Oligoflexus sp.: one gene and its partner. The protein of the gene in region 1 binds, or shares a complex with, the protein of each later gene. Links are inferred from orthologs where the notes say so. Each region holds a gene or a part of one and is shown in the gene's direction. Other genes may lie near its edges. The genes, in order: dnaG and dnaB.

The links.
Region 2: the proteins of dnaG (region 1) and dnaB are in contact, whole or in part, in a crystal structure (PDB 2R6A), measured with the Geobacillus stearothermophilus proteins. The link is inferred for Oligoflexus sp. from one-to-one orthologs. Residues at the interface, in WP_049624496.1 of Geobacillus stearothermophilus: Lys456, Leu457, Leu458, Pro459, Ala460, Asn463, Ala464, Leu467, Leu535, Leu536, Ile537, Ala538, Gln544, Glu545, Asp548, Tyr549, His552; in WP_033016901.1 of Geobacillus stearothermophilus: Ser13, Glu15, Ala16, Gln18, Glu91, Leu92, Asp94, Ala95, Val96, Pro97, Thr98, Ala99, Ala100, Asn101, Tyr104, Tyr105, Ile108.

Annotation. Positions count from the first base shown.
Region 1 is NZ_DASTAT010000068.1:145,658-149,529, forward strand. Bases 462-3,461 are described here. They hold dnaG (DNA primase), read left to right. Parts: upstream 462-1,058; coding sequence 1,059-2,864; downstream 2,865-3,461. Other genes in these bases: VFO10_RS15115 (hypothetical protein), read left to right, coding at 462-981; VFO10_RS15125 (RDD family protein), read left to right, coding at 2,878-3,411. In the rest of the region: more of VFO10_RS15115, read left to right, coding at 1-461. UniProt on the Escherichia coli protein: RNA polymerase that catalyzes the synthesis of short RNA molecules used as primers for DNA polymerase during DNA replication.
Region 2 is NZ_DASTAT010000071.1:75,624-82,692, reverse strand. Bases 1-2,815 are described here. They hold dnaB (replicative DNA helicase), read left to right. Parts: upstream 1-642; coding sequence 643-1,989; downstream 1,990-2,815. Other genes in these bases: VFO10_RS16050 (helix-turn-helix domain-containing protein), read right to left, coding at 2,096-2,473; rplI (50S ribosomal protein L9), read left to right, coding at 131-577; rpsF (30S ribosomal protein S6), read left to right, coding at 1-127. In the rest of the region: VFO10_RS16045 (nucleotide exchange factor GrpE), read left to right, coding at 2,832-3,491; VFO10_RS16040 (hypothetical protein), read left to right, coding at 3,516-3,911; lon (endopeptidase La), read left to right, coding at 4,036-6,483; VFO10_RS16030 (hypothetical protein), read left to right, coding at 6,544-6,780; def (peptide deformylase), read left to right, coding at 6,963-7,069. UniProt on the Escherichia coli protein: The main replicative DNA helicase, it participates in initiation and elongation during chromosome replication. Travels ahead of the DNA replisome, separating dsDNA into templates for DNA synthesis.

The DNA of each region.
Region 1 (3,872 bases):
GTAAAAAAGAACAAGAAGCTCCAATATGGCCTGGCTGCCTGCAAGGATCGCTATCCGGCCGTCTCCATTATGATCGACTGCAAAAAAGAGATGGCCGCTGCCTATCGCGAGGATCATGACGCGCTGAAAGCCGCTCTGATCGAGTGCAAGAGCGAATACAGCAAGTACACCTTCAACCCCAAAAATCCGGTGCCCTTCGTTCTGCGGGGGGAGCAGGTCTTTTTCGCCGGCGCGGGTTTGAATCGCAGTCACCCCATCCGGGCCCAGGAGGACGAGGATCCGACCAACGGCCTTTATATGAGCGATAACTTCGGCAACTTTTCCTGCACCTCGCTCTATAAAACCATGTTCCGCGAGCTGCAGCCGGAGTACCTGCTCTTTGGCAACGATCCCTTCGTCTACACGCCTCTGCGTCACGCCAAGCGCGAGGAATTCCTGAAATCCGTAGGCCTCGCGGGCGCCTTGAATAAGCCGAAAACCATGCTTCTTTCGATGCATCGCGATTTCGGCGAGCTCCATTACGAGCCTTCGACCCAGGAAACCGTGAATTACTTTCCGATGAGTTACTGCAACTTCGATCGCAAACTCGGACCTATTTTCGAAGGCATGAAGATCTATTACCTGGTCGATCGTATCAGCACCCAGGTGACGCCCTACTTCGGCACGGCCTTCTATCGCGATGACAGCAAGATTCCGGTGAAAGACCTCGCCGAGCAGATCCGCACCCTGCTCGGCAATCAGTATAAACTCTTCAATCCCAGACCCGGCGTCACCTTGATCTCGCAGGTGGAACCGTCGGCCTTCGACAAGGAAGGCGATCCGAAGAACGTGTGTCAAAGCGGCCAACAGTCACCCTATATGGCCGTGATCAACGAGCGCGAGTCCACGGGTATGGCGTCTTACACTTTGCTCGCGAATATCAGTAACCTCTGCCGCTATGGCGACAAAATCTCCTCCCGCTTTCTGAAAAAAGGTCCCTGAGACACGATCAACCTGCTATGATACCCGCCGTCGCGGCCAAACCGCCTATTTTCTGAATTTCACAGCGGATCCCATCTATGAGCGTCGAAGTCGCCAAGCAACGCATTCTGCAAAGAGTGCCGCTCGCTACATTGATCGGCGAAACAGTCGCGCTGACCACACGTAGCGGCCGGCAGGTCGGCCTTTGTCCCTTTCACGGGGAAAAGTCGCCGAGCTTTACCATTTTCGATGATCACTACTTCTGCTTCGGCTGTCGCGCCCGTGGCGACGCCATCACCTTTGTCCGGGAAATGCAGGGGCTTTCCTTTCTGGAATCCCTCCGTTATCTCGCCGAGAAATTCGGCATTGATGTCCCGGAATTGGAGCATCCCACGCACGATCGCGCGGCTCGCCAGATGGAGTCCAACCTTTATAAGATCTGTGCGGAAAGCCTGAGCTTTTTCCGTGAACGCCTGCTGGCATCGAACGGAACCTTTGCCCTTCAGTATCTCGAAAGCCGGGGTTTCACGCCGGAATTCATCGAGAAGCATCAGTTCGGCCTGAGTCCGCAGGAACCGCAGTTTCTGGTCAATCACCTTCTGCGCAAGGGCTTCGCGATCAAGGACATGATCACGGCTTCGGTGGCGAACAGCTCGCAGTACGATAACAAGGCCTACGATTTCTTCAACCATCGCCTCATGATTCCGATCTTCGATATGCATGGCCGGGCGATTGCTTTCGGCGGCCGCTGCTTCGGTGATGAGCAGCCGAAATACAAAAACAGCCGGGAAACACCGCTCTTTGATAAGTCGCAGGTCCTTTACGGCCTGCATCTCGCGAAGGAACCGATTCGCCGCGATCGTCGGGCGATCGTATGCGAAGGATACATGGATGTCCTTCAGCTCTGGCAGGCGGGCATTCCGCATGCCGTCGCCTGTCTCGGCACGGCTTTGACCATCCATCACCTGCGTCGGCTCGCAGCGCTCACGCCGCGCGTTTATCTTATTTTTGATGGCGATCGCGCGGGTCGCGCGGCCACCTTGCGCACAGTGTCCCTGGCTCTGGAAGTGCCTCAAACTGAATTCAAGGTCGTGGTCCTTCCCGAGGAGCATGATCCCGATACCTTTGTGAAAGAGTACGGCGTGGCCGGCATGGAACAGCAGCTGCAAGGCGCGCAAAACCTTTTGGAATTTGCGATCCAGGCGCGTCTCATGGAAACGCATGACCTCGGCGTTCCGGATCTGATCAATAAGGAATTCATTCCCTGGCTGCAGTCGGTGGATGATCCCGTGCGGCGTCAGTATCTTTTGGTGCGCATTGCTGAACTCACCGGAGTACCGGCTGCCGACCTTGAAGAAAAGGTGAAGCCGGACACAGCGGTCAAACGCGTGGCCCCATCGCGGGTGGAGGCTCCGGCTCCCGAAGCTCCCCGACCCAAGGTGCAGGAACTGAAAGGCGCGGAACTTTCCTTCATGGGCCATCTTTTCTTTTCACGTCCGGGTGAAATAGATCTGGATACGACCGAGCAGATGCTGAAAACGCAGCTTGAACTCGATGAACTCTGGCTCGATTTCGCGCTGGAATTATCGAAGGCTCTGCGGCGTAATCTGGTGCCGTCCGAACTCAACAAATCGCACTGGACCTCGCTTGTGATTCCAGAAGCGCTGACGCTGATCGAGAGGCTGGAACGCGACGCTCCTCTTTACATCACGACGGCCCGTCAGCAGCAGATGGAAAAGCTGGCCAAGGAAGTACGTCGCAAAGCACTGAAAGAAAGCCTCGCGCGTCTGAAGCAGAACCTGATGCGCGGTACGGCTGAAGAGCAGCGGGAAATTCTTGCTGCCGTGGCCCGCATAACGAAAGAACTTAACGCCGCAGCTGTGAATAGCGGCACCAATCCATAGGCAAGGGTTTCGGATGAATGATGTAATGTATGCAGGTTTTGGCCGCCGTTTGCTGGCGGTCTGCATCGATCACCTCCTCTTTGGAGCGATGATCGCATGCGTGGGCTTCGTGCTGCTGTTTCCAGCTTTGCTCCTCGGCTTCATGTCGATGTTCAGCATGGCGACGATCACGATTTTCACCCTCCTTCTGTGGATGGGTATCATGACCCTTCTGGTCGGCGCGCACTGGCTTTATTATGCAGGTTTTGAGGCCTCTTCGCTGCAGGCTACGCCGGGCAAACTGGCCATGGGGCTGAGGGTCTGTGATGAGCAGCTTCAGCGGTTGACTCTGCGTCGTTCCACCATTCGTTATCTCAGCCACTTTTTATCAACTGTTCTGTTTTATTTTGGATATTTGATTTCCTTTTTTACGACGAGAAGGCAAACTCTCCATGATTTGATCAGTGACAGCCTGGTCGTACGTTGGGAAAGTCTGCCGAAAGTACTTACAAAAGCGTCAGACAGCGTTCCGCAGCTGGTGCCGGAGGCTAAACCGGAGTTGGCTTAAAAGTGCAGGAAAGGGTGTCAGAGGAACTGTTTACAGTCACAATGTCACATAGAAGCGTTCGGGCGAAGGTTAATTTCCCTTAAATTTCAGCTGCGCTCTGCACATGCAGAAAGACTGCAGCGAAAGTATAAGTCAGGAAAGTTAAAAACTTTTTGCCCGCAACGCCGCTTGCATTTTTGGCTAGCGGTATTTATAACTATAGATTAAACGTGCTGTTCAACCCGCACGCCTTCTAGTTTAGCAAGCCACATCGACACATCAACAGCTGCGGAGAATCTTTCTACGTATGGCTATTAAGAAAAAAACCGCCACAAAGGCCAAAGAGTCTGGGAAAGCAAAAGCAGTGAAAAAGACGACTGCCAAGAAGAAACCAGCAACGAAGGCCAAGAAAGCTACGGCCGCGAAGAAAACATCTGCGGCTGATGAAGCTGAATTGTCTGCGGTGCCTGGCAAGAAGAAGT
Region 2 (7,069 bases), on another replicon or contig:
GCGCATCGACGAAAACGTTCTGCGCTTTATGGTCGTTAAGATCGACGACGAAGTGGACATCGCCGCTCGTAAAGTCGAACTCGCCAAGGCTGCTGCGGCTGCCCAAAGACAGCCTGAGGAGAAGTAATCCATGAGACTCATTCTGAGCCAAAACGTCGAAAACCTCGGCCGTATCGGTGATCTCGTTAAAGTGAAGAACGGCTATGCCCGTAACTTCCTGATTCCTCGTGGATTGGCTGTGGTCGCTAACGAAGGCAACCAGGCTTCGCTGAACCACCAGATACGTCTTCTGGAAAAGAAGAAAGCGTTGATCCTCGGTGAAGCGAAAAAGCAAGCCGGCTTGATCGAAAAAATTTCCGTCACTGTCACCAAACAAGTTGGTGAAGATGAGAAAATTTTCGGTTCTGTCACCACTGCTGAGCTGGAAGAGCTGCTGGCGGCTGAAGGCGTAAAAGTCAGCAAAAAAGATATCAAGCTGACCGAAGAAATTAAAAAAGTCGGTGTTTACTCCGCAGAAGTTCGCGTGCATCCTGAAGTGGTCGCGAAATTCAAAGTTTGGGTTGTTGCTCCGCAATAATCCCTTGATAATTCCATAGGTCCCTCGCGAGACCTATGGAATTCAGACCTCACTGAGACTCCCCAATGGCGTCAGGACAATCTCTGCCTCATTCCATCGATGCAGAAAAAGCTGTACTCGGCGCGATTTTGAGCGATGCCGATAGCTTGACCCTTATCGAGGGTATGCTCGAGGCGAAGCATTTTTTCATCGATTCGCACCAGAAAATCTACGAAGCCATCTTGCAGCTATCCGCAGCAGGTGAGTCCGCAGATATTGTGACCGTTGCGGAAAAACTGCGTCATAACCAGGTTCGGGATTTGGGGCCTGCGTATCTCATTGATCTGACCGAAAATTGCCCTGTTGCGCAAAACCTTGAGCATTATGCGCGCATCGTGCGCAACATGTACTATCGTCGTGGCGTGATCAAAGTCTGTCAGGAAGTGGTGGAGCGCGCCGAGAATTACGAAGGCAACATCGAAGCTTTCATTGAAAGCGTCGAAAAGCAGTTCCTGCAGATTTCATCGGAATATGACCGCAAGGGCATCGTTCCCGCCGATATCGTCCTGGAATCGACGATTGACGAGATCCAAAGGAAACTGGAGCTCGAAGGTGTTGTGACCGGTGTAACGACCGGATTCAACGATCTGGACACGCTCACCGGCGGAATGCAGCCGAGTGACCTCGTGATCCTCGCCGCGCGCCCAGCAATGGGAAAAACGGCCTTCGTGTTGAATCTTGCAACGAACGCGGCCTTGTCGGGCAAAAAAGTGGCTATCTTCACTCTTGAGATGAGTAAAGAGCAGCTGATGGCTCGTGTGCTTTCCGCAGTGGCACGCGTGGACTCGTCGCGTCTTCGTAAAGGTGATCTGAGCGATGAAGAGCAGGATCGCCTCATGGAAGGCGCCCGCCGCATTTATGAGCACAAGACCCACATGGGCATTGATGAAACTCCAGGCATCAGTCTGATGGAACTTCGTTCACGCTGCCGTCGATACCACAAGGAAAATGGTCTCGACATGATTGTGATCGACTACCTGCAGCTGATGACGATGGGCGCCGACCGTCCCGACTCGCGGGAACGTGAGATTTCCGAAATCTCCATGGGGCTCAAGAACCTTGCCAAGGAATTGAAAGTCCCCGTGGTCGCTCTCGCCCAGCTGAACCGCGGTCCCGACCAGCGTCCGGATAAAAGGCCGAAGCTCTCCGATCTTCGTGAATCGGGTTCGATGGAGCAGGATGCGGATATGATCATGTTCATTTACCGGGACGAGTACTATAACCCAGCCTCCGAACTCACCGGCATTGCTGAAATTTTGATCGCCAAAAACCGCCACGGTGCAACGAAAACGATCAAGCTCGCCTATCAGCCGAATTACGTGTCGTTCCAGAATTTGTTCCAGGAAGGTTCGATGACGGACTATGAGGGTTGACGGCTGCTGCTGAAGGTTCGATGACGGACTACGAGGGTTGACGAAGGCCAACGAAGGCTGAGGGAAAGAGAAGAGCCTTCCAGAGGATGGAAGGCTTTTGATCATCTCAAAGACCGTATTGCTTGATCTTCTTTCGCAGTGTGTTGCGATTGATGCCCAGAATCTTGGCAGCTTGCACCTGATTTCCACCCACGCGGCGGAGAATCTGGACAAGCAGGGGCTTTTCCACTTTGGACATGATCAAATCATAGACATCATCTGGGTAGAACGTTCCAATTTGATCGAAGAATCGAGAGATTTTCAGTTCAACAACATCCTCGATCGAATATTGATCAAGTCTGGTGATGAGATCTGCATCATCGATGTGTATTCCTCGGCGAGACAACGCAGATAAGCGTTTCGTCGTCTCCGAAGGAAGGCTTCGATCGGACGCGGATGGCGTAGGTTCAGGATCCGGGGGCAGCTGGTCAATAGGATTTTCCATGGGCAACTCAGAATTCGAATGCTGATGCGATCCGCAAAGATCTCGGTCATGAGCCGAGAAACACTGCGATTTTGGGTGAGAAAGATTTAACGCATGCGATCCGACCCTGTCAACGCCCATCGCTGAATATCCCAAAGGACAAGGGCTCGGCAACCCTTGCCTACTTTTCAACACCAGGCCCTCCTCGTAGAATGGAATTAAGGCGTCAGAACATACCTGCCCCCGCCAACAAAGGGCCTGCAAGGGCCTGAAAATCCTCAGAAGACTACAAGGTCTTGCAGTAAAGGTGCTTGCGTTGTAAAAATTCATGTCGTGTCAATGCAAGCAGGGAGTCAATAAGCCTTATATGAACGTTGATATGCAAACTGAAAATAATAAAAACGAATCCAACCACATCAAAGATCAGGACGAAGGCGCTGCTCAAGCAGGCGCCACTGCAAACGGTTCTGATGAGGGAGCGGAATTGCAGGACGAAAAGATCCGTCACCTCGAAGATGAGGTTCAGGAGCACAAGGACCGTTATCTGCGGACTCTGGCAGAAATGGACAATATGCGTCGCCGCCACGAGCGCGACCGGCAGGACCTTCTGAAATTCGCATCTGAGAAACTTCTGATGGATCTTTTGCCAGTCCTCGACAGCTTTCAGAAAGCTGTGACGGCGGGTGATGCTGTGACGGCGGCTGGCTCTACCTCCGCGTCTGGCTCTACCTCCGCGTCTGGCTCTACGTCCGCGGCTGGCACTGCGACCACGGGTGGTGCTCAGGAAGCAGGCAATGCGATTGTCGAAGGCATCCGTATGGTCCATAAGCAGCTGACGCATGTGCTCGAGGCTAACGGCCTGAAAGCTGTGGATGCTGTCGCCAAGCCGTTTGACCCGAACTTTCATCAGGCGATTCAAAGAATCGAAGGTGATGTTGACGAGGAAACCGTCAAAGACGAATACCAACGTGGTTATACGCTGAACGGACGACTGATTCGTCCATCGATGGTCAGTGTCCTGGTTCCTAAACCAGACTGACAAGGGGCAGGGAGGACCCGAGCTTTGACGCGCAAGCGAGACAAGAAGCCTTCCGGTCCTCCTGCAACTCCCGAACGGAATACTGACGAGCAGGCGCTCCAGGAATTTTGTTCCGCTGTCCACTACGAAGAGATGAGCTTCGAAAACTGGTGCACGAAGCACAAGAAGCTGGACCTTGAGATCCCGATCTTTGTCACGCGGACCCAACTTTCCGCAACATTTCGCACCGTGGTCAAACTCTCGCGCACCATCCGCACACACTCCGCGCAAGGCCACCAGGAAAAACGCGAAAAGATCGAACGTGAAGTGGTTTTAGGACCTGATACTGACTGCGCGAAGGCCATCAAATTAAAAGGTCTTGGCGATGTGGAAGGTGATCAGGCAGGCGACTTGTGGATTATCATTAAGATAAAAGAGTAGACCTGTCGGTCGAACCAAAGCCACAAAACGCCGGAAAAAACCGCAGAACTCATGTTTTCACGGCGCAAGCCGAACAAAAATACAGGGTCAGAGAAAAAAGTCCTCATCTAGCGGGAGTGAAGGCATGTCGGAGACGAATCAAGGTAAGCTTGCAGTTGTCAACAGTGAGATGCCACTGCTGCCTCTGAAGGATATCGTGGTATTTCCCAACATGATTGTCCCGGTCTTCATTAATGAGGACCTGTGCGTCAATGCAGTGGAAAGTGCCTTAGCCAAACAGAGGAAGATCTTCCTTTCCGCTTTCAAAGTCATGGGACATGAAGGCGAAGGACTGGAAGCCCACCTGGAACCGCCATTCGATGTCTATGATATCGGCACCGTCTGTTCCATCATGCGGACCCGGAAACTTCCGGACGGTCGTATGAAGGTTCTGGTGCAGGGTCTTCATAAGGCGATGGTGACCGAGCTCGTTCAGACCGATCCTTATCCGAAAGTGATCGTGCAGAACGTCCAGGAACCCCGGATAGCCAATACCACAAGCGAAGTCGAAGCCCTTATCCGCGCAGTTCGCGAAAGCCTCGAAAAAGTTGTGACCCTCGGTAAGATCCTCTCCCCTGATATCCTCATGATCCTCGAAGATGTGAACGAGCCTGGCCGCCTTGCCGACCTCGTCGCCTCGAACCTTGGTCTGAAAGTCAACGAAGCCCAAACCATCCTCGCTGTCGCGCATCCTTTGGATCGCCTGAAGCGTGTTTACAACTGCCTGTCCCGCGAAATCGAAGTGTATCAGATGCAGGTCCGCATCCAGTCCAACGCCAAGGACGAGATCGGCCGCATGCAGCGCGAGCACTACCTGCGCGAGCAGATGCGCGTGATCAAATCCGAGCTCGGTGATTCCGATGGCAAGGATGAAATCGATCAGTACTGGCAGCGCATGGAAGAGCTTCCCCTGAACAAGGAAGCCAAAGAGGAAATCACCCGTCAGCTGAAGCGTCTGGAGCGCATGCACCAGGACACCAGCGAAGCGGCCCTGACCCGCACGCATATCGAAACCATCCTGGCCTTGCCATGGGGCAAGAAGTCACCGGATATGCTCGACCTTCACAAGTCGAAGATCATCCTGGATGCCGACCACTTCGGCCTTGATCAGGTCAAAGACCGCATCATCGAATATTTAGCCGTGAAAAAGCTGAATCCGGATGCCAAGAGCCCCATCATCTGTTTCGTCGGCCCCCCGGGTGTCGGTAAAACGAGTTTGGGAAAATCCATCGCCAAATCCCTCGGTCGTGAGTTCGCCCGTATCGCCCTTGGCGGCGTGCGTGACGAGGCTGACATCCGCGGTCACCGCAAAACCTATGTCGGTGCGTTCCCCGGCCGTATCATCACCGCGATGAAAAACGGCGGCAGCAGCAACCCCGTTCTGATGCTTGACGAGATTGATAAGATGGCCTCCGATCACCGCGGCGATCCTTCGTCCGCCCTGCTCGAAGTCCTCGATCCTGAGCAGAACAGAAGCTTCGTCGATCATTACCTTGGTATTCCCTTCGATCTGTCGGATGTGATGTTCATTGCGAACGCCAACAACCTCGACACGATCCCTGCGCCTCTGCGCGACCGTTTGGAAGTGATCGAAGTCTCGGGCTACTCGGAAGAAGAGAAACTGGCGATTGCCAACCAGTATCTGATTCCCAAGCAGCTGAAGGAATCCGGTCTGGACCAGGCGAACGTGCAGTTCACCAAGAACGGCGTGACGACGATCATCAACGGCTACACCCGCGAAAGCGGTCTGCGCGGCCTGGAAAAGAAAATCGCCTCGGTTTGCCGCAAGATTGCTCGTCAGTATGCGGAATCCGATGATAACGAAGCCCTGAAGCGTGAAGGCATCCGCCTGACGCCGACCCTGGTGCAGAAGCATCTCGGCGCCCAGCGCTTCGATGACAACTTCTATCACAAAGAACCCCATGTCGGTGTCTCCCTGGGCCTCGCCTACACCCAGTACGGCGGCGAAGTCATGGCGATCGAATCGAGTCTGATCTGCACCGGCAAGCATGCGCTTGTGTTAACAGGCCAGCTCGGTGATGTGATGAAGGAATCGGCCTACGCGGCTCTGAGCTTCATCCGCTCCCGAATGAACGAGTACGGTATCGAGCCCGATATGATCGAGAAGAACGAGCTGCACATCCACGTGCCTGCGGGCGCGGTTCCCAAAGACGGCCCCTCGGCCGGGATTGCAATGGCGACGGCGATTATCTCGGCTCTTTTAAAGACCCCACCCAAGCAGCAGGTGGCGATGACCGGCGAAATCACGATTCACGGCAAAGTGCTGCCCATCGGCGGCCTCAAGGAAAAGATGCTGGCGGCCACCCGCGAGGGAATGACCGAGGTTATCATTCCCGAGAAGAACAAGGCGGTTTTCCAGGAATTGCCACAATCTATCCGGCGCAACTTGAAGGCGCACTTCGTGAAGGAATATAATGAAGTATTCCAAATCATGTTCGCTGATGTCTGCGTCACTGACGCCAAGGTCGAAAAGCTGAGTACCCGGCGGGAAAGCAAGTCTCTGGCCAGCTAAACGCTTCTTCAATCCCTCGCGTTGGTTCGTGCACAGCGATCCAACGCGAGGTTTGTTTTTATGAAAGAATTTGGCAAGAAAGTTCTGCGATTTCTCGGTCTTGGAGCTATCTGGGTCTTTCTCCTCTCGATCCCCATCAAAGGCCAAATGCTTTTCATTTACGCCACCGAAACCTTTGTCCCCTACGGACTTGTTGCTGCGATCGGCAACCAAGTTGAAACGGCATGGTATAAATCCAAGGCCATGGCCCGCAATGCGTTGAGCGACGCCGAATCCGAAAAAGAGCGCCGTTTCTAGGAAAATCCCCGCGAACGCCCGCCCGGACAGCCCTGGACGTTTTGCCGCTCAAAGTTTCTGGACCTTCCTGCTTTCTTATTGCTATTTGTATGCGTGCAGCCTAACTAAGGCGCACCAGGTAATCATAATCCTCGCTGAAATTGAGGTTCGTCGAGCGATCGGCAAGCAGGAGTCCTGATAACATGACCACTTTAAAGGTAGTCGAGTGGCCAGCCAAAGTGCTGGAGACAAAGTCCACCGATGTCACAGAGTTCAACGCCGAGTTTCAACAGTTCGTGCAGGATATGCA